Regions from separate parts of the Lysinibacillus sp. FSL M8-0337 genome, predicted to be linked through region 1. Evidence: riboswitches for the same ligand, from Rfam matches in the RefSeq annotation. Region 1 holds a riboswitch; each other region holds the start of a gene.
The links. Region 1 has a riboswitch for thiamine pyrophosphate ahead of thiW (energy coupling factor transporter S component ThiW). Riboswitches for the same ligand answer to the same signal wherever they lie in the genome.

Region 1 (8,271 bases):
TATGATTTTACCAATTTTCAACTCGTTGGATCGTCTTAACCCAACTCTTGTCTATGCAGCGCGTGACTTAGGCGCTTCTGCCTTTACAACATTCCGTCGCGTTGTACTGCCACTAACAATGGATGGCGTTAAATCAGGAATTCAAGTTGTTTTCATCCCTGCTTTATCACTTTTCATGATTACGCGCTTAATTGCAGGAAACCGCGTTATTACGCTCGGTACAGCAATAGAGCAACAATTCCTTGTAACGCAAAATTGGGGCATGGGTTCAACAATTGCCGTATTTTTAATTTTATTTATGGTAATCATCATGTTCATTACAGGTCAAAAGGATAAAGGAGGTCGCGTGCGATGAGCAAACTGTCAACATCTGCAAAAGTGTATTTAGCGATTGTTTTTATCGTCCTGTATGCTCCTATTTTTTACTTAGTCTTTTACTCATTCAATAGTGGGGATTCCATGACAAACTTCCAATCCTTCACATTGGATCATTATAAAGCGGTATTCGAGGATTCTCGATTACTCGTTATTTTAATCAATACGGTGATTGTGGCTTTGCTTTCTGCACTAATTTCCACAATTATTGGCACACTTGGCGCAATCGGTATCGTTACAGTAAAAGATTCGAAAATGCGCAATACCCTGCTTTCCTTAAATAATGTATTAATCGTTAGTCCAGATGTTATTATCGGTGCAAGCTTTTTAATTTTATTTACAATGGTGGGCATTAAACTAGGCTTCGCTTCAGTATTATTAGCCCATGTCGCGTTTAGTGTGCCTATTGTCGTACTGATGGTTTTACCGAAATTATTAGAGATGAATAAATCATTAATTGATGCGGCTTTAGATCTTGGCGCCACGAAAAAAGATGTTATGATGCGCGTTATTTTACCGTATATCCAACCAGGGATTTTTGCTGGTTTCTTTCTCGCTTTAACGTATTCACTAGATGACTTTGCTGTAACATTTTTCGTGACAGGAAATGGCTTTAGTACTTTATCTGTTGAAATTTACTCGATGGCACGTGCTGGTATTTCTCTTACAGTGAACGCCATTTCTGGTTTAGTATTCTTCGTTACAATTTTAGTAGTAGTCGGCTATTATTTCTTCACTAGTCGTACAAGTAAAAGAACGGAGGGACAACAATGAAGTCTTTAATTCAAGCTACCATCGCCATACTTGTCGTCTCCGCCCTGTTAATGTACGCGGCTGATGCAATGAGTGCTACCGGTGGTAAAAGCGGAAAAGATACATTAACTATTTTTAACTGGGGCGAATATATAGATCCCGATTTGCTAAAGCAATTTGAAAAAGAAACGGGCATCCATGTCATTTACGAAACATTTGACTCCAATGAGGCTATGATGACGAAAATTAAACAAGGTGGGACAGCGTACGATATTGCAGTACCATCTGAATACATGATTGAAAAGATGAAGGAAGAACATTTATTACTTCCTTTAGATAAAACAAAGATCCCGAACTTTAAAAATATCGACCCTTACTTTTTAGATTTGCCATTTGATGATAACAATAAATACTCTGTTCCTTATTTTTGGGGCACAGTTGGCATTGTCTATAATCCGGATTTAGTCGGTGACTTAGATTTCTCTTCATGGCAAGACTTATGGGATCCTTCTTTAAAACGTAAAGTCTTTTTAGTAGACGGTGCACGTGAAGTCATTGGTATGGGTTTGAACAGTCTTGGACACTCCCTGAACTCGTTAGACGACCAAGAGCTACGTCAGGCTACAGACAAACTGATTACACTCGCACCAAACGTCAAAGCGATTATTGGTGATGAAATTACACCGCTCATGATTAATAACGAAGCAGCCATCGCACTCACTTGGTCTGGTCAAGCCGCAGATATGCTATCAGAAAATGAAGATTTAGACTTTGCTGTGCCAGAAGAAGGTTCGAACTTGTGGTTTGATAATATGGTGATCCCGAAAACTTCGAAAAATATTGATGGCGCACATGCTTTCATTAACTTTATGTTAAATGCCGAATCTGGAGCTCAAAATGCTGATTATGTAGGCTACTCTACGCCAAATACTGCGGCAATGAGCTTAATGGATAAAGAAGTTATTGCTGATGAGCGCTTCTACCCTTCAGAAGAACAACGCAAAACGTTAGAAGTCTATAAAAACCTAGGACCCGATTATTTAGGGAAATACAATGAATTATTTTTAGAATTTAAAATGAGTATTCGATAAATACGAAATAGAAGAAGTGTTAGATTGAGTGCCATCAATCTAACACTTTTTTGATGGACTGTTGATGTCTGCTACGGCAGTTAGTGGCGATTTATGGGGGGTTAGTAGCGATACTTATTTTCTTTGTGGCGATTCATGGCTGTTTAGTGGCGATTTTCTTAATTCTGTCGCCTTGTATCGATAATCACACCAGCCACCTACGACTATAATCTGATAGCCAAGCATTATTTCTTTATGATAGACTTTAGTAATGTTTTAATAGTAAATAAAGGGGGGTATTCGATGACCCAGCAGAAGTCTAATAAGGCCGCGTTGTATATTTTAATGTTTAATATGTTTATCGCAATGGGGAGTATTGGGATTATTATTCCTGTTATGCCAGAGTATTTAAAAATATTTGGAGCAGCAGGACAAGTTCTTGGTATGCTAATTGCAACGTTCGCCTTAGCACAATTCGTATTTTCTCCAATTGCTGGGAATCTTTCGGATCGATATGGTCGAAAAAATTTGATTATCTTTGGTCTGATTGTAACCGGCCTTGGGCAAATTTCATTTGGATTATCTACAGATGTATGGATGCTTTTTGTTGCCCGTTTCTTAGGTGGTTTAGGTTCAGCCTTTGTTGCACCGCCTATTATGGCGTTTGTGGCAGATGTCACAACATATGAAGAACGAGGAAAAGGAATGGGCATGTTAGGTGCTGCCATGTCTCTTGGTTTTATGATTGGACCAGGTATTGGCGGGTTTCTATCGAAAGTTAGCTTGCATTTTCCATTCTTTACGGCTGGTGGAGCGGCTATTATTGCTTCTATTTTATCATTGTATTTACTGCCTTCTACAAAGCCCACTGCAGCACAGAAAGCTCAAAAACAAGAAAATCTTGCAAAACAGATGGTACGTTCAGTCAAAATGCCATACTTTGTCATGCTTATTATTATGCTAGTATTCTCGTTTGGAATCGCAAATTTCCAAACAACATTATCATTATTTGTAACAGACAAGTTTAATTACACGCCTGCCGATATTGCTATCTTGCTGACTGTAGGTGGTGCATTTGGTGTTATTGTTCAAATGTTTGTCATTACACCACTCTTTAAACGTTTTGGCGAAATGAAAGTTGTGTTAGTCAATTTATTTATTGCAGCTGTATCGATTTATGCCATATTATTTGTATCTGGCTTTGCACTTATATTAATTGTCGCAACGATTTTCTCAACAGCTACTACACTGATTCGCCCTGCCGTTAACACGTTAATTTCTAAACTGGCCGAAAATGAACAAGGCTTTGCCGCTGGTCTTAATAATGCGTATATGAGCCTTGGCAATATGATTGGACCGGCACTAGCAGGCATTCTTTTTGATTGGAATATGAATAGCCCTTATATTTTTGGGGCAATTATTTTAATGGCCTGCTTCTTCCTAGCACTTATTTGGACATTAAAAAAGGCGCCACATCTAATGCAACCTGAATCAAAATAGAGTGAAATAACATTGACTAATATAGGTGTTAGTTATACCATTTATTAGTAATAATTGAATATCATTTTTACCACTAGGGGAGTCTTTACAAGGCTGAGACGTATATGGTCATATACGGACCCTTTGAACCTGATCTAGTTCACACTAGCGGAGGGAAGTGGCGACTCTTGCTTATTGTCATTATCACATACAAGACCGCTTCCTTTTGTTTAGAGGAAGCGGTCTTTTTGTCATTCATATGTAATTTCATGTTTTATTAATAAAGGAGGAACTACTTATGTCTATTTATAAACTAACTATCATGGCTTTATTGGTCGCTATTGCTGTAGCAGGCTCCATTTTTGTCTCGATTCCAACTGGGATTGCTCGTGCCTATCCTGTACAACATGCCATTAACGTCATCGGTGCCATTTTACTAGGGCCTGTGCCTACCATTATCGTTGCTTTGTTAACAGCCATTATTCGCATACTAACAGGCACGGGCTCTCTTTTAGCGATCCCCGGAAGTGTCATCGGTGCAGCGTGTGCTGCTTTTGCTTATAAATATAGCGGCAAAAAATGGCTAGCAGGAGTTGGTGAAGTATTCGGCACAGGTATCCTTGCTTCACTATTCGCTGTACCTTATGCGCAATTATTTATGGGAACATCAGTAGCTGCATTATTTTTTATGCCCGCCTTTTTCACATCTAGTTTGATTGGGGCATGTCTCGGCATTATCATCGCGAGCAGTCTTCGGAAAACTGCACCGTCTATTCTTATTACTAAGTAGCTATGTTCATACAAAAACGATGGCACATGCTTTTTTCGCAATGTGCCATCGTTCTATTAAGAGCGTTTTTTCATGCCTTTTAATAACTGCGCAACATTGGTGTTTTCCACCTGCACGGCTGTTTCTTCTATAGGCTTTCCTTTTTGTTTGCGGCTTGTTATAAAGCGCCAACCAAAACGTCGAATCGTAATATCCAAGAAGAATAGCAACATCCCTGCTAATAGTAGCCATGTGGCAATATTTTGGCGCTCTGCTCCTTTGTTTGTGAATTCACGGAACACTTCTTGTGGTTCTTTCAATATTGAACCACCTGTTAGCTTTGTTAGTTGCTCTACAATGGTTTCATTCACAGGACGTAATGCATATTCCGCGCTGTAAGGTACACTAAGACCTGCTTGGTAAATGGCCTGCTCTTCATCAGCGATGCGGAAAAAAATCAAACCTGGCTTCGCTTGGACAACCGCACGTACTTGCGAGGCAGATAGCGTTTCAAGCTGTATATCAAGCTCCTCACCAGCTTCATCGACAGCAACAATGTCTAAAAATGCTGCTTCATTTGTCGGATCGGTAATAATAAATGAACCATCTGTATCAAGACGTACATCATAGGCCACATCATTATAACTTGGTAGCATTTGCGATATAATGGTTTGCCAAAATGTTCCCCATTCCTGCCATCTTGCCCAGTCACCAGCCCATTTCCCTGTTGAATCGGATGTGAAAGCAAATGTTTTACCAAGTCCGTATTGCCATTGTGCTAATACCGGGTCTTCTTTCTCACTTTCTGCTATAACAGCGGCTCCCTGCTTCGCTGTTGTACCAATGTAGGCATTCATTTGTGGTACACCATTCGCAAATAATGCATTCCAGCCAGATGCATTGTAGATTGTCGGATAAAAAGGATTGTCTTCTATATACGTACGTGAAATCATTGCTGTCTCACGTGATAAAATCGAAGGAATTGTCTGTTCATCGATGACATCATAGAAACGACCACTGCCCATTTCACTTAACGATTGTAGTAGATTGCCATCAGCATCTTGTCCAATCGCCACGGTTGACAGTGTAATTCCTTGTTCTTTCCCCGTTTCAATTAAATCCTCATAATTGCCAGCTTGTGATTGACCATCTGTAAGTAAAATAATATGTTTCCTTTGCAACTTTAAATCAGCTAAACTATCATAGGCTGCAGCCAATGAACTATAAATTTCCGTACCTCCACCAGGAGTAACCGATAAAATCGTATCGACGGCTTCTTCTTTATTGCCTAATGGTCCAGTTTCGATGATTTCCCAAGGGCGATCATCAAAGGCGATAAATCCTAGCGTATCTTCATCTCGTAGCATTTCAACGGATCGAGCCGCCGCTTCTTTGGCAAGCTCTAGCTTAGAGCCATACATACTTCCTGAACGGTCGAGTACAATGACAAGCCCTAAAGATGGCAATTGTTCTTTGCCTTTTATCTCCATCTCAACAGGTAATAATGTTTCAATCGGTGTTTTAAAATAACCACCCAAGCCGAAGCTATTTTCACCGCCGACCATCGTAAAGCCAACACCAAAGTTTTTGACTGCCTGTTCAATAACGCTCATCTTCGCCTCTCCAACTAAGTGTCCAGGTACATTATCAAAAATAATCGCGTTATATTGCAAATAGCTAGACAGTTCGTTTGGTAAGCTTGCTGCATCCACAACATCATAGGAAATAGAATTCGGTCCTAGAGCTGCAGCAATTGGTGATGTCGTATCGTAACCATTGACAATAAGTAAATGCGGCTCGCTTTGTACCATCGTCACACTTGTTAATTTATTATTTTCAAAAATGGCATCCTGTCCAACTTGCACGAGCGCCTCATATTTCACAAGCCCCTCTGCAGTTGCTGTATGTTTATAAGTAAAAACATTGGCACCTTGAGCAAGTTCCACAGACTCACGATGAATAAGTTCGTCATTTTCATACAGTAATAATTCACCTTGCCCTGCCGCTGTGGCATTGACTTCCGTCACAAGCTGTTGCTGTTCACCTACGTAAGCTATTTGTGGGGTAACAAAGCTTTTCAATGATACATCATTCGTCACACTTTGATGGAACGGCACGACATCTACACTAATATTGGAGCCTTTTAGCTTCGTGGCAAATTCTAACGCATTGCCTTGTGTTTCATTGGCATCTGTTAGTAATACAAGTCTAGTTGCCTTTTTCGGATCAACAATACCTGTTGCAAGCTGAAGACTTTGCTCTATATTTGTTTGGTCTGTTCCCTTAACCTCAGTAAATTTCGGAACATCTTTTAAGGATTTTGATAAAATCGCTTCCGTTTGGAGAGTTGATGAAAATGAGTAAATCCCTGCAAGTTGATCTTCCTTTTTCGATTTCAAACTTTCCTCTATAAAACTAACGATTTCTGCCTCTGTACGATTCATCGAAGCAGAGCGGTCAACTAAATATAAAACTTGCTCGTCCTTTACTGGTAATAACAGATAAGGTGCTGCCAATGCAAAGACTAAACAGACGATGGCTATTACTCGAATGCCCAGTACGACTAGATGACTTTTTTTCAGGTGCATGCGCTCTCGCCAATAAGTCCATCCAAAATACATAAACAATGGCAGTAATAACAATAACGCTAATGGCGTATCAATTCGTAAATCCACGACGTCGTTGCACCTCCCACTCTGCGACAAGCAAACTTAAAATAATGAGTATTAGCCAAGGTACAAACGAAGCTTTCGAAACTTCTTCCTTGCCATTTTGCTGAAGCTCTCCAAGCGTATAGCTTGTTCCTTCTTCTATTACACGTTCCTGTGCTTGTAGTTGCACTATAAGACGCTTTTCCTCACTGTTTGAGCGAGCTGTATACATACCTGGCTTCATTGGAGCAGTTAGTAAGCCATTTGTAATAGTCGATAAAAATTCATCATCTTGAGAATAAACACTCCAATCACCCTGTGATAACGCGACTGAACGTTGCTCATTTGGTGCAAAAATCCCAAGGGAACCTACCGATTCAGATAATTGCTGTTCCACACTCCATAAAAATAACGGAAACGATGGATAGAGTGGCCAATCTGTATCTGCAATATCAGCAAGGACGATAATATCCCCTTCAGGTGTTCGTTGGATAAATGGTTTTTCTCCAACTGTGGCGATTGTTTTATAATCATCAAATGGAGGATATAAAGCACTGACATAAATATCATTTAACTCACTAAATGCAAATAAAGCATCGCTTGTTGTTTTTACTTCACCATTAACGTCTACTTTTTCAATATCATCCCGTCCAAATAATACAATGGGTCTCTCCATCTTTTGAAGTAATGATGTTTGGTTCGTTACAATGGTAGCTCCTTGATTATCCGCCAGCTGCAAGGGCGGTACAATTTTTACGTTGCCATTAATAGCTTGAAACCCTTTTTGAATAAGCTGATGCATGTTTTGATCGACTACAATATTCGATGTAGCCGTTTGTAACACGACTGATTGGATATTATCAATCGCATAATCATCTTTGACATCAATTTTAGCTGTCACCGTATCCATTAATGGTAAATCTTTAAATGATTTAGACATTGCTTCGTTTGCTGCCAAAGAAATAGGCTCGTCTATTAGTACATCGCCTTTACTATTTTGTAGTGTAAGTGTTAGCTTTTGCTCTTTATCGGTATCATTTTGAAGCTGCACTAACGCCATCGTAGATTTACCATCTGTCGTCGCAGCAAAGCGCGTAATAGCAACATTAGTTAAATCTTTTGCAGAACCGTGTACAAGCCATTTCACAGATTCCTTTTCCATCGGTAATTGCTT
Region 2 (8,271 bases), 2.0 Mb from region 1:
CGCATCTTGGCGATATAAAGAAACTGGTTGCTCTGTTAAATCTGCTGTTGCTGCAGCTAATTGGATAAGTAACTCATCTACCTCCACACCTGATGCTTCTAATTTTCCATCAAGTAAATTCATAACTGTTAACAATAAATTACCTGTTCCCACTGCTGGATCCATGATTGTCAGCTTTTCTTTCTCTAATCGATCCGCAAAAATTTGTTCAACAAAATAACCAACTAATAGACCAAGCGTATCTGGTGTCATTTGATGATTTGGCTGGGAACCTTTACGCATCCCTTTTAAAATCGCAATTTGAATAGATTTACGCACATCTTCTTTCGTTGCTCCTTGTTGGGAGAAATCTACTTCTCCATCAAGCCATGCCTCTAGTCCATCAAGCACACCTTCAAGCAATGTCGCATCTTGCTCTTTTTCTATTTTTTCTGCATGCTCATTCAGCATCCCAAATAGTTTTTCAATTTTTTCCATACATAACTTCCTTTCACGCAGAAAAGAGCCGTGACAAAACCTGTCACAGCCCTTTTGTCTAGTATTATCTTAGCCTAAAAGAAGCAAATTATGCTAGTGCTTTCACTGCTGCAATTGCTGCTTCATAGTTTGGATGATCTGTAGCCTCAGGTACATACTCGACATAAGTCACTTTGCCAGTTGCATCTACCACAAAAACGGCGCGTGCTAGAAGGCGTAATTCTTTAATATATACGCCATATGCTTCACCAAATGACAGGTCACGATGATCTGAAACTGTTTGAACAGCATCAATTCCTGCAGCTCCGCACCAACGTTTTTGAGCAAATGGCAGGTCAACTGATACTGTATAAATTACTACATCATCGCCTAAATTTGCAGCTTCCTCATTAAAACGGCGCGTTTGTGCATCACATACACCTGTATCTAATGATGGGACTACGCTAAACAAGCGAATTTTACCTTCTGAATCTTTTAAAGAAACAGGTGATAAATCATTTGCTAATACTGTGAAATCCGGTGCTTGGTCTCCAACCTTTACTTCGTTACCTATTAGTGTTACTGGACCCTTTTTAAATGTAATTTGTGCCATGTTAACGCCTCCTAATCATCATATGTACATAATCTTACTAAATGTAGGGAAATAATTGCAACTAGGACAGCTTATCTTCATGCAATTAATGTGATGGCTTGTCAGCTACCACTCCTATTTACACTGTTCACACACATTTTTGAAGATAATTACTAAAAAATGTTAGATGACTGTAATCATCTAACACTTTACAAATTAAAAATTTAAAAGTCACTTAAAGTTGTGTTTTACCTGCTGATCATTCCTCAGGTTTTTCCTCCAACTTTTCAGGTTCTTTAGCGGCTTCCTGAATAGTTGCTGGCGTTTGTACCGTTGCTTGCACAGTCTCTTTTGCTATATACACTTTTTCATGAACAACCGTAGTCTCAGCAAAGTAATCATGTATACCTTGATTGTCCGGTAAAATAGCAACTAAAATATACAGCGGCGTAAAGATATTACTGATTAAGCGACCAATCCATTCTCTGAACAGCACATCTGACCATTGTAGTTTATCCTGTTTCAGCGATACAACGCGTAACCCCAATGCCATTTTCCCTAAAGTTTGCCCGAAAAATTTCGTCATCAAGACAAAGTAACAATAATAAAGAACAGCTGAAATAATTGAGATAGGTGCATACCATACCGATTCTGATAATGACCAGTCCATTAAGTAAAATATTGGATTAACAGCAATTCCTATAATAGCAGAAATAACTAATCCATCTAGGACAAATGCCCAAAAACGTACCCAAAATCCTGCGGTCTTCAATTGATAGTTTGTCATCACTGTAGGCGTCACTGTTTTATCTAGTAATTCTTGGCTTATCGAGGGTGCCCCTTGCAAAACGAAATCATTGTTTGTCATGGTATGCCCTCCTTAGTATTCACCATATAAATACATCATTTTTGGTGCCTTATATTCCGTCATAATTTTCATCAACATTTTTTCTTCAGCCGAAGGACCAAATAGTGAACCAACTTTCATGCCAATTAATGACGGTAAGCCTCCTTGATTATACGAGTATTCGAAAAGAACAGCATCCTCTAATCCAAAATCTTGTCGTAAAGCTGCAATTGCCGCTTGCTCATCGCCTATTTCGTCAATTAAGCCTGCTTCAAGTGCCTTTGTACCACCAAGAATTCGACCATCAGCTACCTTTTTGACATCCGCTTCAGACATATTGCGCCCTTTTTCAACTATATCAACGAACTCTTCATATGATTCATTAATCATATCTTGCATCATAGCACGTTCTTCTGCAGTAATTTCACGTGTAGGGCTTAGCATATCTTTATGTTGCCCTGATTTAAACGTTTCAAATTTCACGCCCACTTTTTCGGCTAATTCCTGATAATTAATAGATTGCATAATGACACCAATAGAACCTGTTATTGTATCACGATGTGCATAAATTTTATCTGCTGGTGCTGAAATGTAGTAACCACCCGACGCTGCCATAGAATCCATTGACACATAGATAGGAATTTGACGCTCTTCTTTAATTTCTAACAATTTCTTATAAATTTCTGCCGATTCCTTTACTCCACCACCTGGAGTATTCACACTTAGTACAATTCCCTGTACTGTATCATCAGCTAAAATATTATCCAATTGATTTAAGAAAAACTGGTGATCGTAAGCAACGGATTGCCATAATGTATTCGACCCAACATCTTGAATCGTCCCATCCACTTTCAAATATGCGATACGTTTTGTATAATCTTCACCTTCAATAACCGTTTCGTATACATCTAAATTTTTGCCAGCCATTACGCTATCAAAATTACTAAAGAAATCTGATTTAAAAATCGCCATAATCGTGTTAAGTCCTAATGAAAACACTAATAATACAGCTGCAACTGCTAAGGCTATCCACCTTTTTGTATTCATATAATCGCCTCCTCTTCACGTTATACGTCTAAATGTCCAAAACGTTTCACTTTTAAGTAATTTTTATGTAAAAGTTTTTCTCATGTTTATGAATTTGCCATAAACAAAATAGGGAGAGTACAAAAAAATCAAAAGTTCATCATAAAGCATGAACTTTGATTTTTCGACATTATTTCCTAGGAAATAATTATTGGTGTGTGTAATGGGCTTTTTCTTGTTGTCGTAATTCGACACGTCGGATTTTTCCAGATGCAGTCTTTGGTAATGCTTCAACAAATTCAATTGCCCGTGGATATTTATAGGGTGCTGTCATCAGCTTCACATGGTTTTGTAGCTTTTGAATAAGCGTATCATCACCTGTCACTCCTTCACGCAAGACGATAAAGGCTTTCACTATATTTCCTCTTACTTCATCAGGGCTTGCCACAACAGCAGCTTCTTTGACAGTAGGGTGCTTCATTAAGGCATCTTCCACTTCAAATGGCCCAATTGTATAGCCTGACGAAATAATGACATCATCACCACGTCCCTCAAACCAAAAATAGCCATCTGCATCTTTATATGCTCGGTCACCGGTAATATACCAATCTCCACGGAATTGCATGCTAGTGCGTTCTGGGTCTTTGAAATACTTTTTAAACAGTGCAGGTGTTTGACGATGGACAGCAATATCTCCAACAACGCCATCCGCAACAGGATTTCCAAAATCATCAATAATTTCGACTGTATTGCCTGGTGTCGGTTTACCCATAGAGCCAACGCGAGCATCCATGCCAACCAGTGTCCCAACAAGCAATGTATTTTCTGTTTGGCCATAGCCATCACGCACTTGAATATTAAAAGTTTTTGAAAACACTTTAACGACTTCACTATTTAACGGTTCACCCGCTGATACAGCTTGACGGATGGCACTTAAATTATAGTCCTGTAAATTGTTAAGTGTGGCCATAAAGCGATATTCTGTTGGGGTACAACATAACACATTCACTTTAAATTTTTCTAGCAATGACAAGTAAGTAGAAGCATCAAATTTTCCTTTATAGACAAATGCTGTTGCTCCGCTACCTAACGTTGCTAGGAACGGACTCCAAATCCACTTTTGCCAACCAGGTGCAGCAGTAGCCCAAACTATATCATTTTCTTGTACGCCTAACCAATTCGGTGCTGTCGTACGTAAATGCGCATAACCCCAGCTATGTGTATGAACAGCTGCCTTAGGATTCCCTGTTGTTCCACTTGTATAAGCTAAAAAGGCATTATCTGTACTTTTTGTCGGTGTAGGGTTTAGATAATTTGTAGGATGCTCCTTCATTTTTTCAAGCAATGGTTGCCATGGTGCATGTGCGTGACCAATAACGAATTGCATAATCCCTTTTAAATTTGTTACGTCGTCAAATTGCTCAATATATGGCTCATAGGCGATAATACCTTTGGCATTGGCATGTGTAATACGATATTCAATATCCTTTGTACGTAACATTTCAGAGCTAGGGATAATAGTTAAACCCGCTTTCAGTGCCGCAATGTAAACAATATAAGCTTCGACAGATCTTGGAACCATCACTAATAGCACATCGCCCTTCGTTAATCCCTGCGAAGTAAATACATGGGCAGCCTGATTCGCCTTTTCCAGTAAATTTGCGTATGTAATATATTGAATTTCTTCGTTGTCATTATAAACAATTAATGCATTTTTAGATGGATCTTGAGCGTACTTTTCAATTTCCTCCACAATGTTATACCATTCTGGTGCAATTAAATCCTGTCTTTTCATCATAACTTCCTCCTTAATACTAGGTTCATTATAAAACTCATTTTTTACGATTTTCAATGGAAGGACCCTATTTTAAAAAAGTCATGACAATTATCATGGTTTAGTATATGGCATCAGTCACTGCTTTCCAAATAATGATAAAATGCTATTGAATACTACGAAAAGGTATGTTACATTTTGGTCAACTAAAATTTTCATGATTGCAGGGGGACTCTAGTGAGTTGAGAAGGTAAAACCTGACCCTTTGAACCTGTTAGTTAATACTGACGTAGGGAGCAATACACATCTTATTATTGATGAAAAGCTCTTTTTACGTGTGCCTTGTGCCCGAACGAAAAGAGCTTTTTTTGCATGCTTACGTCCACCAAAAGAGGAGGACTACAATGATTTTTCAAACGATTCGTAAAAAACAACCGTTGATTCACTGCATAACCAATTATGTAGTGGCAAATTTTCAAGCAAATGGCTTACTAGCCATTGGTGCATCACCGGTAATGGCGGATGATCCGCAGGAAGTCGAAGAAATGGTATCCATCGCATCAGCGTTATTGGTAAATATAGGAACGCTTACTACACGCACAAAAGAGTCGATGTTACTTGCAGGAAAAAAAGCGAATGCCCTTGGTGTACCAGTAATTTTGGACCCAGTAGCCGCTGGCGCTACAGCATACCGCAAACAAACGGTACTACAGTTATTAGACACAATTCATTTTGCTGTTATCCGCTGTAATGTTGGCGAACTTGCCGCGATTGCTAATGTACAATGGCAACAAAAAGGCGTTGATAGTGGTACTGGTTCCATTTCTGTTGAGGATAAAGCAAAAGAAATAGCAAAAAAATATAATTGCATCGTGATTGTAACGGGTGAAAAAGATTTCATAACCGATGGGAACCTTGCGCAATGGATTGTTGGTGGTCATACTCGAATGACAGAAGTGACAGGTACTGGCTGTTTATTAAGTGCCATTTGTTGTGCTGCTTATATTGCGGGTAATGAGCCTTTTTCCCAATTATGTGATACATTAACGAGCTATAAAAAAATTGCTGAAAATGCTCATTCAGCTGCTCCTTATAATGGAGATTTCGCAGTAGCTGTCTTAAATGAATTGCATCGTTTATCTCAGGATGGTGATAGTTAATGCACATTGTTACAACAATAGCGGGCTCTGATAGCGGTGGCGGTGCAGGTATCCAAGCGGATTTAAAAACATTTCAAGAATTAGATGTATTCGGAACGTCCGTAATTACAGCTTTAACTGCCCAAAACACACAAGGTGTCATGGATGTGCTACCAATTGAACAAGCCTTTATAAATAAACAATTTCATGCTCTCTTAGAGGATTTTCCAATTAGTGCCATTAAGACTGGCATGCTTTTTTCCTCTGATATTATTCGTACAATTGCGCTAGCTATGACGAATTTAACCATCCCTCTTATTGTTGATCCTGTCATGATTGCAAAGGGCGGTGAAACTTTATTACAACAAGAGGCTGTTGAGGCATTAAGAAACAATTTATTACCACTTGCCACGATTGTAACGCCGAATATACCAGAAGCTGAAACATTAACTGCAAGAAAAATCGAAACCGTGTCTGACATTCGACTTGCGGCGCAATCGTTATTACAGCTAGGTGTTCAATGCGTGATTATCAAAGGTGGTCATCTAGCGAACGAAGATTTTGCTGTAGATTATGTGTTTTTTAAAGATGGCAAATCATTCTCAATGCAGACTAGTCGAATTGCGACGAAAAATACACACGGGACAGGGTGTACATTTTCTGCCGCATTAACAGCTTTTATCGGCCGTCAAATGCCGATAGAGCAAGCCATTATTGAGGCTAAGAAATTCATTCAATTAGCCATTACTCATAACTTATCAATTGGTCATGGCAATGGACCAACCAATCATTTTGCTTACCAAAAATTCAAAGAAAGTTGCGAGGTGATCATAGGTGAAACGCAGTGATTTGCAGCTTTATTTTATAATGGGCACAGCGAATGCCAAAATCAAACAACCATTAGCAATACTAGAGGAAGCATTGCAAGCTGGCATTACGATGTTCCAATTCCGAGAAAAAGGAATAGATGCACTGACAAATGAAGATTATGAACATTTTGCCCGTCAATGCCAAAAACGATGTCGTCACTACAATGTTCCATTTATCGTAAATGATGATATTGAGCTTGCTTTAAAACTCAAGGCAGACGGTATTCATATTGGACAAGATGATTTTCCCATCTCATTAGTACGAGAAAAAATTGGTGCGGAAATAATACTTGGTGTTTCGGTTCATACAGCGGATGAATTACACATCGCTATAGAAAATGGAGCAGATTATGTAGGTATTGGTCCCATTTTTGCTACCACTTCTAAAAATGATGCCAAAGCGCCAAGTGGTACTGAATTTTTACAACAAGCACGTCGTCATTATCCCGAGTTGCCGATTGTAGCAATTGGTGGCATTAACTGTCAGAATGCAGAAACAGTATTCAAAGCTGGTGCAGACGGTGTAGCAGTTATTTCCGCTATTTGTGATAGTCATAATATTCACCAAACCGTAGAGACCTTTAAATCGTATTGATTGAATTATTCGAGTTACGCAGTCATAAAAAAAGTAAAAATAAACAAACTAAAACCAGTGCCTTTTACGGTCACTGGTTTTAAGTTCAATAAATGCGTTTTCTGCAATTATTGTTTTGGCATACCTTTTAATTGAGATTCTGCCATTTGTACAAGACGTTTAGTGATTTCACCACCAACGGAACCGTTAGCACGAGCTGATGCGTCAGCTCCTAATTGAACACCAAATTCTTGTGCAATTTCGTATTTCATTTGATCAAGTGCTTGTTGTACACCAGGTACTGCAAGCTTGTTTGAACTGTTGTTGTTTGTCATGTCTCTCACCTCCTTGTGAATATAGAATGTGCGATATTCGATTTTTAATACGAAAATTTTATAGGTAAAATGTAACTCTAAAGGAAAAAGACTAGAAAACATAAAAAAACCGTCCCAAATTACAAATTTGAGACGGTTTCCTTCTTATTATAATGTCGTTATTGGTCTTTATAAGAAAAGAACATTTTTTTAGTTTAAATCCATAAATTTTTTATAAAAGATCTGCAAATTTATCTGTAGGCTGTTCTTTTTTCGGGAAAATGTACACTTCACGGTTTTTCACAGCACGTTCGATTAGTTCATCAAAATCAGAAAAGCTTTCATAATGCTCTACTTTTTCAAGCTTTGGCTTTGTTTTCGGACTAGCTGGGGTAAAAATTGTACAGCAATCCTCAAATGGCTGAATTGACGTTTCATATGTGCCGATTTTTTCAGCAATATCAATAATTTCTAATTTATCATTAGAAATAAGCGGACGTAAAATTGGTGTATTCGTTACAGCATTAATCGCAGTTAAACTTTCTAGCGTCTGGCTTGCTACTTGTCCAAGACTTTCACCTGTAACAATGGCAAGTGCATTAATTTCCTCACGCACTTTATCTGCAACCTTTAACATCATGCGACGTGTCGTTGTCATTGACACATTGGACGGCACTTTG
Region 3 (8,271 bases), 1.5 Mb from region 1:
TTTTGAACAACAGTGTGTAGAATTACGGACAGAGCAAAATCATAAGGAACAACTTTATCAGCAAGCTACAATAAATCATCAAAACGCTTTGGCACAACTAGCAATAGCCCAGCAATTATTTTCAGAGGAAGAAGCGAAAGAACCAGCGCGTCAGCAAATATTGCAACAAGAAATGCAGCTATTAGCGCTGTTACCGAAGTTTGAGGCATTTGAGCATAATCAGCAACAACTAGAAATAACGCAACAACTTGTTGAAAATGCTAAACGTGCAGTAGCAGATAATCTAAACATTTTAGAAAAAGAGCAAACCCAACTTCAAGAGTTAACAACTACCATTGAGCAATATGAAAAACAAATGGAGCCCTATGCAGGTTATTTAGAACAACTTCCTAAGCTTAAAGAACAAGTGACATTATTAGCTCAATTGGAAAAATATGAGCAAGCGAGTGAGCTAGCTGAGCAAGCACTTCAAAGGGCGCAACAGCTCTTTCAAGAAAGTAACAAAGCACTACAGACTAAGGAACAACAATGGATTACCAGTCAGGCAAGTATTTTAGCAGCCAAGTTAAAGGATGGCGATGCTTGTCCAGTTTGTGGCAGTACAACACACCACTTAACACATAGTGAGCCACTAGCGGTCGTGGATGAAGTGGAGCTGGAAACAATCCGCGCGACAGCTCATGCAAATGAGAGAAATTATTATGAAAAAGAAGCGACAGTCAAAACAACAAAACAATTGCTTCAAGAGGTGGCTGAACAGGTAGAAGCTAGCCATATATCACTAGCTGATCGAGTAGAACTTACAACTTCATTACAATTCATTGAGCAACAAGTTACTGTCTTAAAAATCGTTAACGATCAACTATCTATCGCACGGACTAAGCTAAAAGAGCAACTGGCAAGAAATGAACAATTGCAACACAAACAAGTCCAGTTAGAGCACTATTTTGCTGAGCAGTCGAAAGAATTAATTAAACAGCAAGCAATTGTGGAAGAACAACAAAAATACATTCCTGAACATGTAAAGTCATTGCAACAATTAAAGCAAACAATGGAAGATATAAAATCGCAAAAGAATGCATTACAAGCAGCATGGAATGCAAGTCAGCATAATCTACAAGCAACAAAAGAAGCGTCACATAAGGCAGCTATAGCAGAAGAACTGGCGAAAAAAGCATATGAGGAATTGCAAAACAAACTGAATGAAAAACGAGAACAATTTGTCACAAACATGAACAATGTTGGTTTTACAACATATGAAGCATATGCGGCGGCAAAGCGAAGTATTGTACAAATCGAGGAATTACGTAAAGCGTGCCGTGATTACGCTTTACAACAGCATTCTTTACAGCAACAAATCTTAGATGGAGCACAACATCTTGAAGGAAAAGAGAAGCAAAATTTAACGATATTAGAAGACAAGCTTGAGATGCTGCGAGCTACATCTGAAGAGGCATTTAAAATATTACAACAGACGAAAAATTATGCAACTGCATGTGCTGACTTTATTGTTAAAGTTGATGAAACAGCGAGGGAAATACGGATACTCGAAAAAGAAGCAGGTCGTGTAAAAGAACTTTACACCGTGTTGAATGGGCAAAATCCAAAAAAACTGTCATTTGAGCGTTACATTCAAATCAATTATTTAGATAAGATTACAGCAGCAGCCAATCTTCGTTTATTCCATTTATCAAATGGACAGTTTGAATTGCGGCGCTCTGATCGCTTGGAGAAGCATGCCAAGCAAAGTGGGTTAGGGTTAGATGTGTATGATGCTTATACGGACCAATTAAGAGATGTAAAAACATTATCTGGTGGGGAGAAGTTTAATGCGTCATTAAGTCTTGCATTAGGTATGGCAGATGTTATTCAAAGCTTCCAAGGGAATATTCAAATTGAAACGATGTTTATCGACGAGGGCTTTGGCTCTTTAGATGAGGAAGCGTTAAATAAAGCAATTGATACGTTAATTGATTTACAAGATTCAGGAAGAATGATTGGTGTTATTTCACATGTCGCCGAGTTAAAAGCCGCAATGCCAGCTGTTTTACATGTTGAAAAAACGTTAAGTGGGCATAGTACAACGCACTTTGAAGTAAAGTAGTGCCAGTCACCCAAACAATTCTAAATAAAAACCCACTTGCACTCTATGGTGTAAGTGGGTTTTGTGTGCCAGTCACTCAAACAATTAAAAGAAGTCATTGCGCTTATTTTCTACGTGTTGATACGTAGGGTGTTGTCCCTTTTTTTGCAGCAACTACTTTTTTGACAATAGGAATGACAATAGGTGCAAATTTTATAGCGGTTTTCACTACTTTGGATACTTTCATGAATATGACATCTCCTTCGTACTAAATTTTAACGTATAACTCGTACAGCTTGCACAATATTCCAAATAACAATACCTAATGATACGAGTAAATAAATTGCAAATGAAGCAAACCAAATGATAATAAATGTATTCCCATTTGAAGAAGGATCAAACGTGTTCAATGACATTGTAGAAAATATAAAGATAGAAAAGAAAATGATACCCAAGACTAACGGAATTAAGTGAGAAATAAGTGCCCGAATGGAATGTCTTTTGACTTCACTATCTTTTGAAACAAAGTAAACGATTAATGGAACGACAAATGGTGCAATAAAAATACTGAGATAACTAAACGCAGATAAAACTTTTTGATTCTCCATAATTGTTCCTCCCTTTTTAATATTTACGCATAGAAAGCGTAAAAGTTTCAAAAAAAATAATTGAGGAAAAGGTTGTAATCGCAAAGGTGGTTGCGTACAATGAGTGTGTTCAATAAAAATGAGATGTAACGACCACAAGGGGAGCTGATGATGTCAGCTGAGACTGGGCACGTAATGCCTTTACTCTTTGAACCTGTAAGTTAACACTTGCGTAGGGATGTGGATAGAAACCGACACTTTTACGATGTGAGGCTCTGTCCTGGCATCGTTTTTTTATGCCGGATTGAGATGCATATCCAAATAATTGTTTTCTATTCCTGCTCTTGTATCCTACATCGGAACAAAGGAGAGAATAATAGTATGGACAAAAAAAGATTACTCATGCTGGTGGAGATTGCAATTTTCGCAGCGGTAGGACTTGTGCTCGATCAAGTTTCCTTTAAAGTATGGGCACAAGGCGGCTCGGTAAGCTTAGTCATGATACCAATAATTTTAATGGCGTTTCGTTGGGGGTTCTTGTCAGGGCTTACAACAGGTCTATTGATTGGTGTGATGCAAACAATGTTTGGTGCTTATATTGTGCACTGGCTTCAAGGATTACTAGATTACGGGGTAGCCTTTACTGTAGTAGGTTTAGCGGCAATCGTTCGTGAACCTGTATTAAAAGCCGCAACAGCACTCAACAAAAAGAAAATGGCTCTGTACATAGTGATTGGTACGGTGCTAGCTGGTTTTTTACGCTATCTTGCACACACAATTGCAGGTGCAGTATTCTTTGCGGAGTATGCGGGCGATCAAAATGCATGGATTTATTCAATTATCTATAATGGAACATATATGTTACCAGCAACTATTTTAACCGCTATTGTCGGTGTTCTATTATTTACAGCGGCGCCACAATTAATGCAACGAAAATTATAAATGAATGGAAATGAGGCTTGGACATAACTAAAAAAATTTAAGAAACAGACGAAAGGTGTTCATAATTTTTTGCTATATGGAGAACTTAGCTATTCTTGCTTTTGCAATAAAAAAAATTAGAAGTGTTCACTAGTTGTTGGTAGCGAAGACGGTGACTCCTGCTCAGAACAGCACACAATGTAAGACACGGGCATTCCGCGCGTTAGCGAGGGTTGCGGCTTACGGTGTGCCCGCGGAAAGCAACGCCGTAGCGGACAACAACGGAATAGCAAAAAAGTGTTAGATTGATTGCAGTCAATCTAACACTTTTTCTCTTTTGTCTCAGCCACATTTTTTTATAATGAGAACTACCGTTTTAACTGTAGATAGCGCGTTAGAGAAAGGCGGTTTTAAGGTCTAAAGACTGTTAAAATCGTCTGTTTTTTCTATGAGGAGCACTATTGAAATCCTATTGGCATAGAATAATTAAAGCTTTTGGCGTTATGCACATAAAAAGTTATGTTATATTAAAGAGTAGATATTAGATGAAAGGGACGTTAAAAATGATTGTAAAAACCCAAGAAGAAATTGAAGCCTTTAAAAAAATTGGTCGCATTTGTGCGGAAATTCGTGAGGCGATGAAAGCAGCTACAAAACCTGGTGTGACAACACTTGAATTAGATGAAATTGCAGGACGCATGTTTGCTGAAGCAGGAGCTATTTCAGGTCCTAAGGGAGAGTATGATTTCCCAGGTTACACTTGTATTAGTGTCAATGAAGAAGTTGCCCATGGTATCCCAGGACAACGTATTATTAAAGAGGGGGATATTGTTAATATTGATGTATCCGGCTCTTTAAATGGTTACTTTGCAGATACAGGTATTTCTTTTGTAGTAGGGGAAGGTTATGAGGATAAAGAAAAACTTTGTCGCGTAGCAAAAAGCGCGTTTGATCGTGCAATGACAAAAGTAAAAGCTGGTTCGAAATTAAACCAAATTGGGAAAGCGGTAGAGCGTGAGGCTTATGCCAATGACTTAACAGTTATTATGAACTTAACGGGTCATGGATTAGGTCGTTCATTACATGATGAGCCAAACCACATTTTAAACTATTACGATGCGTGGGATTCAACAATTATGAAAGAGGGCATGGTGTTAGCTGTGGAGCCGTTTATTTCAGCAAAAGCAGAGCATATCGTTGAAGCTGGCGATGGCTGGACATTTATTACGCCTGACAAATCTTTAGTTGCCCAAATTGAGCATTCGATTATTGTAACAAAAGACAAACCAATCATTTTAACTTCATTAGATGAGCAATAAGACGAAATAAAAAACCTGCTTACCGATTTATTTTTGGTAAGCAGGTTTTTTTTTGACGAATAGAATACCAACAACAAGCACACCACATAAAAATAAGGCTGCGGTCGTCACAAGCAACTCGTCAAGATGATTATGAAATGCAATGCCAATGAATGCCCAGATAAAAACGCTAGGATAGACAATATCAAAATGATGATAACGTATATGTAAGGCGATTACGACACCAATTGTCAGTAAAATAACTGCCCAAAGTGGATTGCTAAGACCGAAGCCATTCCATTCATATGAAGTTAACGTAAAACTCGTATTTGTCATCAATAAAAATGTAGACCAAGCAAAGTAAAGTGAAATCGGTAGGCGGCCAGATAATGCATTATTGGAATGTGAGTACGTATTGTAAAGGAAAAATAAGTATAGTACTAACATTACTGTACAGATGAAAAATACTATGAATAATTCATAATGCCAAAATAAAATAGAAATCGCTTGTAATATACATACATTGCTAAAGAGAACAGTCTGTTTTATAGTTGTCTTTTTAAAATTCATAACTAACCAATAAGCGAGCAAAATGTAAATGACTATCCATATCATATAACTAATATTAATAGGTGCAAACATTACGGGAAAACGATTTGAGATTTCTAACGAAGATTGACCATTTATTTTTATAAAATAGGATGAAAAGGTTAGGATGAGTGAGACAATATACGTTATTGTCATTAAAATAAACTTAGGCAAGGTTTCCTCTCCCTTCGTGTTAAATTGTATAGGGAAAAGACAAATAAGTATAGGACTGTCACAGAATATCTATTTTATTATAGCGGAAAATCCTTACAATGTATCAAGTGAATTTGTTGAAATTATCTACAATTTACCATTTGGATATGCATCCAAATACTTCTTTAGTACAATAGAAATATCCAATTTGAAGGAGTGGAATTTTAATGACTCAAAATCTAAAAAATCTTGACCTATCGATTGAACTAGATAAAAAAATGTATAAAAAGAAATTAAAAGTACTTCAATATGAAATGTTAAATGCACAGCAATTTTTACTAAATAATAAAATCGGCCTTATTCTAGTATTTGAAGGAATGGATGCTGCTGGTAAGGGAGGCGCCATTAAACGTCTTATTGAGCGGGTAGACCCTAGGGGTTACGTTGTTCATCCAATTTCAGCACCACAGCCTCACGAATTACGCTATAACTACTTGCAACGTTTTTGGAGAAAATTACCGCAACATGGCCAAATTGCCATTTTCGATCGCTCTTGGTATGGACGAGTGCTAGTAGAGCGTATCGAAGGATTTGCAAATAAAGAAGAATGGTCTCGTGCGTATGAAGAGATTAACAACTTTGAGAAAATTTTAACGGCTGGAGATTACATTGTTATAAAATTCTGGTTACATGTGTCAGACGAAGAGCAATTGAAGCGTTTTAATGAGCGTGCGCAAGATCCATATAAATCATGGAAGTTAACAGATGAGGACTGGAGAAATCGCGAAAAAACACCAGAATATATCGCAGCAGCGAATGATATGTTTGAAAAAACAGACAAGAAAAATGCGCCATGGGTTTTGGTAGCAGGAAACGATAAAAAACATGCACGTGTACAAGTGCTACAAGAAACGCTTGCACATATTGAACGCGAGGCACAAAAGCGTGGTTTACATTTAACAAATGTTTTAGATAAGTCCGATTTAGAGGATGCTGAATCGTCCAGTATTGAATTGTTACAAATTCAACCAAAAAAACAAGTGAAAAATAAATAAATAATATGATTGATGCTGTGATAACAAGACAGGAGCTGTTTTGGTTGTAGCAGCATCTTTTTTTACATACAATGAACATGTACTGACAATTATCGGAAGGCTTGTGGAGAGAAATGGTGCTAAAAATTTGGAATTTATTAAGGAAAAAGGGTGGAAATGTGGTCTCGATTCAGGGGGAGAAATGCTACGTTCGCACATTCCAAGAAAAAGATGCACAAAGTTTAACGGGTCTTGTAAGCCGAAACAAATATTTTTGGTCTACATATGAACCGTTACAGCGTCCTGAATACTATACAGTTGATGCACAATATAAAAAAATCCAAGAAAGTTTATATTTAATGAGCTCAAAGAGAGAATTTACTTTCGGGATATATGAGCAAGGTACAAATAATTTAATAGGTCACATTGCGTTGTATGCTATCAAACGTTTACCGTATTCAAGCGCCTTTGTTGGTTATGCGATGGATGAAATCTATATAGGAAAAGGAATTGTAACAGAAGCGGTAGAATTGGTTGTACAATTTGCCTTTGAACAAATAGGGCTACATCGTGTGGAGGCGTATGTATCGACTGAAAATAACGCTTCGATTCGGGTGTTGGAGAAATCAGGATTTCAACGAGAAGGCTTATTAAGAAAATTACTGTATATCAATGGGCAATGGGTAGATCACTATATGTATGCTCGCCTAGAGCCATCATCATGAACACACAACAAGTTATAATAAAGTACAAAAAGTGTTAGATGACTGCTATCAATCTAACACTTTTTTGCTGCGCCATTGTTGTCCGCTTAGGCGGTGCTTTCCGCTCAGCACAGTAAACCTCAACCCTCGCTAACACGCAGAATGCCCGCGTCTTACGCAGTGTGCGTTCTGAGCAGGAGTCACCGCCTTTGCTACCAACAACTAATGCTCACTTCTAATTAAAGAATGAATAGCTAAGGTTTCGTTAATTGTACTAACACCTTTGTTACATTTTATTTTTTAGAACCTAAACTAGCAAAATCATTTAACAGCTTCAAAGGTGATGGTTTGATTTCGATTTGTAGGATATTGCTTATAACAATAATCAGATGAAATAACGATATCTTTAAAGCCAATTTGCATTAAAAGCCTTTTAAATTCTTGAATTCCATACCATTTTAAGGTGAATATTTCAAATTCGCTTTCGATACATTTGCCTTCTTTCCATTTATCATAGCGATGGTGGGTAGTTGTCGTTTGTTCAATATAATTGATTGCAGATTGTGTTATTTGCAATGTAATCAATTCATCTTGCTTATTTGTAAACGTTCGATATTGAGAGCTGCCTTCATGAAAATCTGGTTGCAAAAATATATCGACTATCAATCTTCCATTTGGTTCTAAATGATGATAAAAATTAGATAGACTAGTCATAGCTTTTTCATCATCAGTAATTAATAAAAATGTTCCAGTAGGGATTATGATTGCTTCATAAAGTTGATCAGATTGGAATGTCTCCATATTTGCTTGATAAATAGTTGTTTCTTTCTGTGCCTCTTGTAGATTGCTTCGACAGTAGTCTAACATTTCTTCGGATAAATCAAAGCCTTCAATAGCAAAACC
Region 4 (8,271 bases), 630 kb from region 1:
AAAATATTGATGAAGGTGTTTCTTACATTCAACATGCGCAAGACGCCTTTAATGGCATTATGGGTGCAATTGAAGATATGGCATCCGAAATAGAAGACGTTTCTGCTTCTACTCAACAAATTTCTGCAAGCACTGAAGAAGTTGCTGCATCTGTCAATGAGATGTCCGCGGTGGCAAAAAATGTGGCAGAACAATCCGAAACAATTGCAAGCGCAATTGAAGAACAAACATCCACCATCCAAGAAATGAACGCTGTTGTACAATCTTTAAACGATGGGGCTACCACCCTTCAAGAACATATAAATAAATTTAAAGTCTAAAAAGCTAAGACAAAAAAGTGTTAGATTGATTGCAGTCAATCTAACACTTTTTGCTAATATGGTGAATCAGATGTTGTCCACGGTTTATCGGTTATTTCTTTTGTTACTGATACAAGCGGCTACCAGCTTCTTTAAACTCTTGAGCCTTTTCCTTCATTCCTTGATGGATAGCTTCTGTCGTATTTAAATCTTTTTCTTTAGCATAGTTACGAATATCTTGAGAAATTCTCATACTGCAAAACTTAGGGCCACACATTGAGCAGAAATGGGCTGTTTTTGCTCCCTCTGCAGGTAATGTTTCATCGTGATATTCTACTGCTCGTTCTGGGTCTAGTGATAAGTTAAACTGATCGCGCCAGCGGAACTCAAATCGCGCTTTGGATAGCGCATCATCTCTTTGTTGTGCTCCAGGGTGCCCTTTCGCCAAATCAGCAGCATGTGCCGCAATTTTATAGGTAATGACCCCTACACGAACATCTTCTCGATTCGGTAAACCTAGGTGTTCTTTCGGTGTCACATAGCATAGCATCGCTGTGCCAAACCAGCCAATCATTGCTGCGCCAATGGCAGATGTAATATGGTCATAGCCTGGCGCGATATCTGTTGTAAGAGGCCCCAATGTGTAAAAAGGTGCTTCTTTGCAAACTTCCAATTGTTTGTCCATATTTTCCTTAATGAGATGCATCGGTACATGCCCAGGTCCCTCTACCATTACTTGTACATCGTGCTTCCATGCAATTTGTGTTAGCTCTCCTAACGTATCAAGCTCCGCAAACTGTGCTTCATCATTGGCATCTGCAATTGAGCCTGGGCGTAAACCATCCCCTAATGAAAAAGCAACATCATACATTTTCATAATTTCACAAATTTCTTCAAAATGGGTATATAAGAAGTTTTCTTGGTGATGGAACAGACACCATTGCGCCATAATCGAACCACCACGCGACACAATGCCCGTTACGCGATTAGCTGTGAGTGGTACATAACGAAGCAACACGCCTGCATGAATCGTAAAGTAATCCACCCCTTGTTCCGCTTGCTCGATCAACGTATCACGATACACTTCCCATGTTAAATCCTCCGCTACACCATTGACCTTTTCAAGTGCCTGATAAATCGGCACAGTTCCTACAGGTACAGCCGCATTACGAATAATCCATTCGCGGGTTGTATGAATATGCTTGCCAGTAGATAGATCCATTATATTATCTGCGCCCCATCGTGTAGCCCATGTCATTTTTTCAACTTCCTCTGCTATAGAGGAAGAAACAGCCGAATTACCAATATTGGCATTAATTTTGACATGAAAGTTTCGGCCAATAATCATCGGCTCTGCTTCTGGATGATTAATATTGGATGGCATAATGGCACGTCCTGCAGCAATTTCTGCACGTACAAATTCTGGTTCAACATGTTCACGAATCGCTACAAATTCCATTTCCGGGGTAATAATCCCTTGTCTTGCATAATGCAGTTGTGTCACGTTGCGACCTTTTTTTGCACGTAATGGTTTTCGGGAAAGCTCCGGAAAAACGTTTTCCTTCATACGAGGGTCGTCTGCTTTGCGGAAGCCATTATCCTCTGGTTTAATCGTCCGCCCTTCGTACTCCTCTACATCTCCACGTTCTTTTATCCACGCACTACGCAATGCAGGTAAACCTTTTGTAATATCCACTTTGTAAGTTGGGTCCGTATAAGGACCGCTCGTATCATAAACACGCACTGGTGCATTATCCTCTTCTCCAAAACTACCCGTTGTTGGGCTTAGCTGAATTTCACGCATCGGTACTAAAATATCTGGGCGTGTTCCTTCTACATATACTTTTTTACTTCCGTCAAAACTTGTCATAATGATAATGTTCTTTTCGCTAACTGTTGTCATATAGTATTCCGCTCCCTTTTCCATAAATGTTTAAAAAGGACCGAATCTAGCTCACGCCAATAGGTAGCATTACAAATAAAAAGCCGAATCCAAAAAAATTGGATCCGGCTGTACATGTAAGGTTTATTTATCGCAAAAAATTCAAGGAGTGCGATATTCATTAACTTTCCCACGCTGGTATGAGCCAGATCAGGTCCAAAGGGTCAAGAAACCTCTATGCGTTTCCCTCTCAGCCCGACTCATCGGACTCCCCTAGTTATAGCTATTAAGTTTGATGATAGTGTAACAGATTTTTCTAATAGATGGAAGTTATAATTAGATTTATCTTGCTATTATCCTCGAGTAATTACGTAAATAGCAGTTCTGCTAGATAAATGACAATTGTTACTGTAAGACAGCTAACAATTGTTGAAAAAAGGACCGTTTGCGCAGCAGTTGCCGACTCAACATCATATTCTAATGCCAAGCTTGAGCTATTACGTGAGGTCGGAAAAGCACTTGCAATGAAAAGTGACTGGGCGACAACACCATCTAAACCGAGGACAAAAATAATAAGCAATGCAACGGCTGGACCTACTACTAGACGTGTAATGCAGCTAACAAACACCGTTTTATTAAACATGGATTTGATTTCAAGCTGTGATAGTTGAGCACCCAGTGTAATAAGAGCTACGGCAATAAAGCCATCTGCTACGTGGTCAATAGGAATACGGATAAATTGTGGAATGCCAATATTAAAGAAATTCATTGCCACACCTATTATAAGGGCATGAATAATGGGCATTTTCAGGAAGTCCTTTATGATTGCCATCCCTGATTTAGTCGACGAGATTAAATTATATAAACCATATGTATAAGTCGTCATATTTTGAAAAATAACGAGAATCACTTGAATTGCAACCCCAATTGGCTGCGTTGCGAAAATCATTTGTGCTACTGGAATACCATAGTTGCCAGAGTTAATAAGGACAACACTATTTTTAAAAACTGCCGTCTCTGTTTTCGCTAGTCCAAGCCCCTTCGCTAAAAAATGACTAAGCACCATTTGACTGCCGATAAAGAGCACAATAAATAATGCCACTTCCCCTAGCACTGATAACTCCACACTTGTTTCATATAAATTCACAAATACAGCAGCTGGCATAAAACAATACGTAATAAGCTGAGATAATGCTTTCAAATTAAAAGAAAATTTCTTTTGTAAAAATGCACCAAGTACAAGCAACACTAAAATAGGGGCAACTATTTTAAAGAAAATCATACCGAGATACATCATGGAGGTGACCCCCTTTCATCTCTTTCTATAGTAAAACTGTTCACAACATGGGTCAATGCTCCGCCGCTAGTATAAGTTTACATAAAAAAAGGACTGTCCCTTGCTAGGACAGCTCTTTTTTTTGTTTGTAGGTTTTTGCTCTGCTTCGCGGGGAAACCTCCTTGCTTCGCGGGGAAATCTCCCTGCTTCGCGGGTATCTCCATCTCGCTTTATTTAGCAAGTTTAAATCGATTCACGACCTCTTGGAGTTCTTTAGAAATTTGGTTCATGTTGTTGATAGATTCTGCGACTTTTTCCATTTCTGCTTGTTGGTCTGCGGCTGATGCACTCACCTGTTCTGCTGAAGCAGCAGTTTCCTCTGAAACAGCGGAAATACTTTGAATCGCCGTAATGGCTTGGTCTTTTTGCTCCAACATTTGTGAAAGCTCTGACAGTAGTTCGTTAATTGCTGTTGCAATTGATTGAGATAGCTCGTTATTATCTTTAAAAGCTAACTCTGTATTTTGTACCGATTCATTTTGCGCTTGCATTAAGCTTGCATTGGAAGCAATAACGGATACCGTTTGCTTTGAATCTGCTAGGATGCTAGAGACCGTTTGTTTAATGACTTCTGTTTCGTTTTTAGACTGCTCTGCCAGTTTACGCACTTCCTCTGCTACTACTGCAAAGCCTTTCCCATGTTCTCCCGCTCGAGCAGCTTCTATACTTGCATTCAGTGCTAATAGATTCGTTTGCTCTGTTATTCCTTGAATAGATGCAATAATTTGATTGATATTGTTAATATTGCTAGACAAAGATTCCATTTGACGTTGGATACGTCCATTCATTTCATTCGTTTCCGCATTTCGGTCACGTAAACTTTCCACTTCTTTCATGCCCTGTTCTGTAGAAGTTTGTGTTTTGATTGACAGCTCGTCCATTTGCTTTGACAGCCTTGTAATGGCGTCAATTTGGTCAGATAAGTCAATCATTCGATAATTCGTTTCTTCTGTATCCTCTGATTGTTTTGATGCACCTTGCGCTATTTCGTTAATTGCGACAGATACTTCCTGACTTGATGCTACAATTTCATTAAAGGCTTCATGAACATGGTCCGATGATTGATTGAGCAATGTTGAAGAATTTAATACCGTATGTATGGCATCATTCGTCTTATCCAGCATATTATTATAAGCTAATGCAACAGCGCCAATTTCATCGGATTTTATAAATTTATCATCTATCTTTTTCGTTAAATCGCCTTCTGCTGCTGTTTCAATAGATGTACGTAAAACCTTTAAAGGCTTCAACTGCTTATATATAAACATTGCACTAGCAGCGGCCATTAAAATTACCATAATAATTGCTGATACAATCGTGAAAACAAGGATTTTATTATACGTTTCTAATATTTTGGAATTAGGTAAAACTAATTGCACTGACCATACCTCATCAATATTTTCTAACATCATTGGAGCAAAAGCATTAAATGATTTTTCCCCAAGCTGCTTAGAGTCTACATAAAGACTGTCCGGTTTTCCTTCATCCATAGATTGTCTAATGCTTGCCCAATCAACTGCATCCTGCATATTCGTCCCATCTAGCTTTTCATTAATACTATTGACTGTTAACATACCTTGATCTGTAATAATGCCTGCATAACCACCATCAGGCTGAATAGAGTCAGCTAACTCCTTTAAAAAGTCGATAGATAAGTCTGCCGTTAACACGCCAAAATATGTACCTGAAGCGTTATACAGTGGCACAGAAATAGTCGTCATCGAGATAGTTTTACCGTTCACATTATAATCATATGGCTCTGTTAATACAGCACGCCCTTCTCCTTTTGGAATCCGATACCAAGCATCTTCGGCTTTCGGATCGTCAATTCCTTCTATAGGGTCTGTATTGATTTGGTTGCCATCTTTAGTTAGATAAGGGATAAAGCGATTTTTCACATCAATTAATGCCGTATCAGTAGTTGGTCCAACTTTTACTGCACCATTTTCTATAACGGCCCCTACACCAAGTAAATCATCATTATTCGTTAAATTCGTATTCAGTATATCCATTACACTTTCTGTCGAAAGCGCATCATTTTTTTCCATTGCTTCAACAATACGTTTTGTTGTTTGTAATGTATCATTAGCTTTTTTAAACCGTTCGCTCATTTTTGCAGCAGATAACTCCGCATTTTGCAGCGTTGCCTTCTCTGAATCATCAACACTTTGAGTATGCAGAGTAGCGCTAGTTACCAATGTATAAGCAACAAATAATACTAAAAATACACCTAAAATTAAAGAAGTGAGCTTTAATGCAATACTTTTGGATTTTTTCATTACAAACACCTCCATTTTTATAAAATAATCATAATGTATCATTGGTAGTATAACAATAAAAGTTTCACTGAATTTACCAAGCAACGTAAAGTTTTCAATTAATACAGTTGTTTACAATCATATTTGTCGTAAATAAGACGTATTGAGCTTAAAAAAACATCGGACCTTTTTACCTATTCAGCTAAAATATGCATATAAAATCCTTAAGCTATGATAAAATTAGGTATAAAATATAGGAGGTTTGCCCATATGAAACACAAAAGAAACCTAGCCTTGCTTGCACTAGTAGCAGTACCTTCACTTATCTATTCAACACCTATAACGTCTGCCTCAGCTGCTGATCATTCGGCACATGCCAAGACTGCTTACATATATAATAATTACTATTATAATTCTAACGTTAACAACGTTATCCAGTTGATTTCCAATATTAATGATACATCCTTTTCGTTTCAGCCATACTTAGAAGCTGCACTAAAGGCTTACAATGCGTTAACAGAAACTGAAAAGCAATATGTAACGAATTATGGGACACTATCCAATCATCAACAAACAAGAGTAAGTTATCGTCGACTAGCCGCACAAATTGAAGAAAAATTAGCTTCCGTTGACTCTACTTCTGTTAACTATTATCAAAATGTAATTGAAACGAGAGATTGGTACAATAGGTTAAATGCTGCGCAAAAAACCTTTGTAAGTGACGCAACACAAAAAATACTGACGTCAACAATTACACCTAATACTTCTGTTGATAAAGTTGTTAATAAAATTCAATTGTTAAACTCTTCTCGACTTAGCTTCCATAAAGATGTGGCAGAAGCACGGGCTGAGTATAATGCATTGCGAAAATTCTCCAATGTTGTTTTACCTGCAGGGATTGAAAAACAATTATTAGATGCCGAACAGGTCGTTATATTGGATAAATCCGCAGCGAAGCAAGTAGAAAATGCCATTGCTGCCTTATCGCCAAAAACGTCTACAACACAAGATGTCCAAGCAGCAAAAAACGCTTTTGAAGCATTAACACCCGTACAACAACAGCTTGTTCCAAACGTTTGGAAATTAGTCGACTTTGTAAAAGGGAAATATAAACTACCTGAAAATGACCAGTCAATCACTACACCAACATTGTCAGACTCGGCAGCAGTACCAGGTAAAAATACACTAATGTCTAAAAGTAGAAAAAACACATATAAAGCAAAAATTAATGTTGCGGATTCTGAAAATACAAATGAACGTTTTGTTTTAACAACGAAAGCTAATATGGTCTTAATCATCCCACCGCTCAATACACTTGTTAATAAGGATTCGGGCGTAATGGATGTTCAGCTTACAAGAAACTTAAATCGCATTACTTTCCAAGCAATATTAAATAATAAACCTGTTAAATTTGATGCGAATATCGAAATCATTTTAGAAAATTTACCTGACAATGCTTCCATTGTTCAGCTCAATGAATTCGGTGACCAAGAGCCTGTTTCCTATACAATCAATGGCAATCAATATATTATAGAAACTCAAACTTCTGGTACGTTCCAAATTATTAGAAATTAATTTACAGAAATCCCATACCCTGTCTTATTGGTGTGGGATTTGTCATTTCAAATAAACCACAATTAAACATAAAGCCACTAGCATGAACTTAGCTAGTGGCTTTCTCTTTTTATATTTATTGTGTTCTAGGTTGAATTAATACATAATCTAAAGCTGCTGGATCTGTTGAAGCTTTTGCATACACAATATTTCCATATTTATCTTTCGTGAATAGATAAATCCGTTGATCTTTTTGGAATACGTTTGTTGAATTTGGATCACTACCTGTTTGAATCGCTGTGAAAGTCTTCGCAGAACTTGCATCAGAAGGTGCTGTAATCTTACCTTTACCATAGGAAACAATTGCTCCCCCAGGAATATACGTAAAGTTATTACTATCTGCTTTCGTAATAACATCCATAACATTATCAGGCGTTAGATTATATCCTGAGTTCAGTACAGCGTAGTAATACTGCTGATCCCATGTAATATCGGCATTCAGATTCGCAACAACTTCAACTTTCTTAGAAATATTTAAATTACTTGGGAATTGCGTATCTGGTAATAATGTCGCAGAAGTAATTGTATTCTCTTTTGTAGGATATTTATATTCTGCTCGATCCTTACTAAATGTCCAGCCGCCTTTATCTTTCGCTGCAGCATTGACACTAATATCAAAGCTTTCTTTAACTTCGGTATTAAACTTGATAATGAGCTTGCGAGATTCCCAATCATTTGTACCCGTAACATCTTTCCAGCTATGTGTGTAAGTTGGTGTAATAGGCGTTGTTGTACCTGGTTGAACTAATTTAAAATCAAATCCTGTATCGACAGCCTCTGAAAATGTTACTTCAAATGTTTTGCCATCAATTCGTTTATAGATTGGATCTTCTACCTTTGGTGGTGTTCCATCTGCAAAGAATGTATATTTCATAACACCCG

Region 2: another riboswitch for thiamine pyrophosphate. It lies ahead of thiM (hydroxyethylthiazole kinase); the one in region 1 lies ahead of thiW (energy coupling factor transporter S component ThiW).
Region 3: another riboswitch for thiamine pyrophosphate. It lies ahead of thiT (energy-coupled thiamine transporter ThiT); the one in region 1 lies ahead of thiW (energy coupling factor transporter S component ThiW).
Region 4: another riboswitch for thiamine pyrophosphate. It lies ahead of thiC (phosphomethylpyrimidine synthase ThiC); the one in region 1 lies ahead of thiW (energy coupling factor transporter S component ThiW).

The regions. Positions count from the first base shown of each region.
Region 1 covers NZ_CP151996.1:826,430-834,700, reverse strand. The annotation lists gene MKY08_RS03745 (ABC transporter permease) at 1-355, shown strand, start outside; gene MKY08_RS03740 (ABC transporter permease) at 352-1,149, shown strand; gene MKY08_RS03735 (ABC transporter substrate-binding protein) at 1,146-2,219, shown strand; gene MKY08_RS03730 (MFS transporter) at 2,502-3,698, shown strand; TPP riboswitch at 3,764-3,871, shown strand; gene thiW (energy coupling factor transporter S component ThiW) at 3,976-4,467, shown strand; gene MKY08_RS03720 (VWA domain-containing protein) at 4,524-7,121, opposite strand; gene MKY08_RS03715 (VWA domain-containing protein) at 7,105-8,271, opposite strand, start outside.
Region 2 covers NZ_CP151996.1:3,376,969-3,385,239, forward strand. The annotation lists gene MKY08_RS16340 (class I SAM-dependent methyltransferase) at 1-477, opposite strand, end outside; gene tpx (thiol peroxidase) at 566-1,069, opposite strand; gene MKY08_RS16350 (RDD family protein) at 1,308-1,916, opposite strand; gene sppA (signal peptide peptidase SppA) at 1,929-2,942, opposite strand; gene MKY08_RS16360 (acyl--CoA ligase) at 3,130-4,716, opposite strand; TPP riboswitch at 4,911-5,008, shown strand; gene thiM (hydroxyethylthiazole kinase) at 5,100-5,855, shown strand; gene thiD (bifunctional hydroxymethylpyrimidine kinase/phosphomethylpyrimidine kinase) at 5,855-6,682, shown strand; gene thiE (thiamine phosphate synthase) at 6,669-7,298, shown strand; gene MKY08_RS16380 (alpha/beta-type small acid-soluble spore protein) at 7,406-7,612, opposite strand; gene thiI (tRNA uracil 4-sulfurtransferase ThiI) at 7,824-8,271, opposite strand, start outside.
Region 3 covers NZ_CP151996.1:3,913,978-3,922,248, reverse strand. The annotation lists gene MKY08_RS19175 (SMC family ATPase) at 1-2,104, shown strand, start outside; gene MKY08_RS19170 (hypothetical protein) at 2,208-2,330, opposite strand; gene MKY08_RS19165 (DUF4870 domain-containing protein) at 2,359-2,691, opposite strand; TPP riboswitch at 2,819-2,926, shown strand; gene thiT (energy-coupled thiamine transporter ThiT) at 3,052-3,612, shown strand; gene map (type I methionyl aminopeptidase) at 4,155-4,910, shown strand; gene MKY08_RS19150 (hypothetical protein) at 4,938-5,651, opposite strand; gene MKY08_RS19145 (polyphosphate kinase) at 5,858-6,685, shown strand; gene MKY08_RS19140 (GNAT family protein) at 6,799-7,389, shown strand; gene MKY08_RS19135 (class I SAM-dependent methyltransferase) at 7,690-8,271, opposite strand, start outside.
Region 4 covers NZ_CP151996.1:198,542-206,812, reverse strand. The annotation lists gene MKY08_RS00950 (methyl-accepting chemotaxis protein) at 1-320, shown strand, start outside; gene thiC (phosphomethylpyrimidine synthase ThiC) at 424-2,202, opposite strand; TPP riboswitch at 2,352-2,466, opposite strand; gene MKY08_RS00940 (AEC family transporter) at 2,549-3,478, opposite strand; gene MKY08_RS00935 (methyl-accepting chemotaxis protein) at 3,688-5,796, opposite strand; gene MKY08_RS00930 (hypothetical protein) at 6,046-7,350, shown strand; gene MKY08_RS00925 (S-layer homology domain-containing protein) at 7,466-8,271, opposite strand, start outside.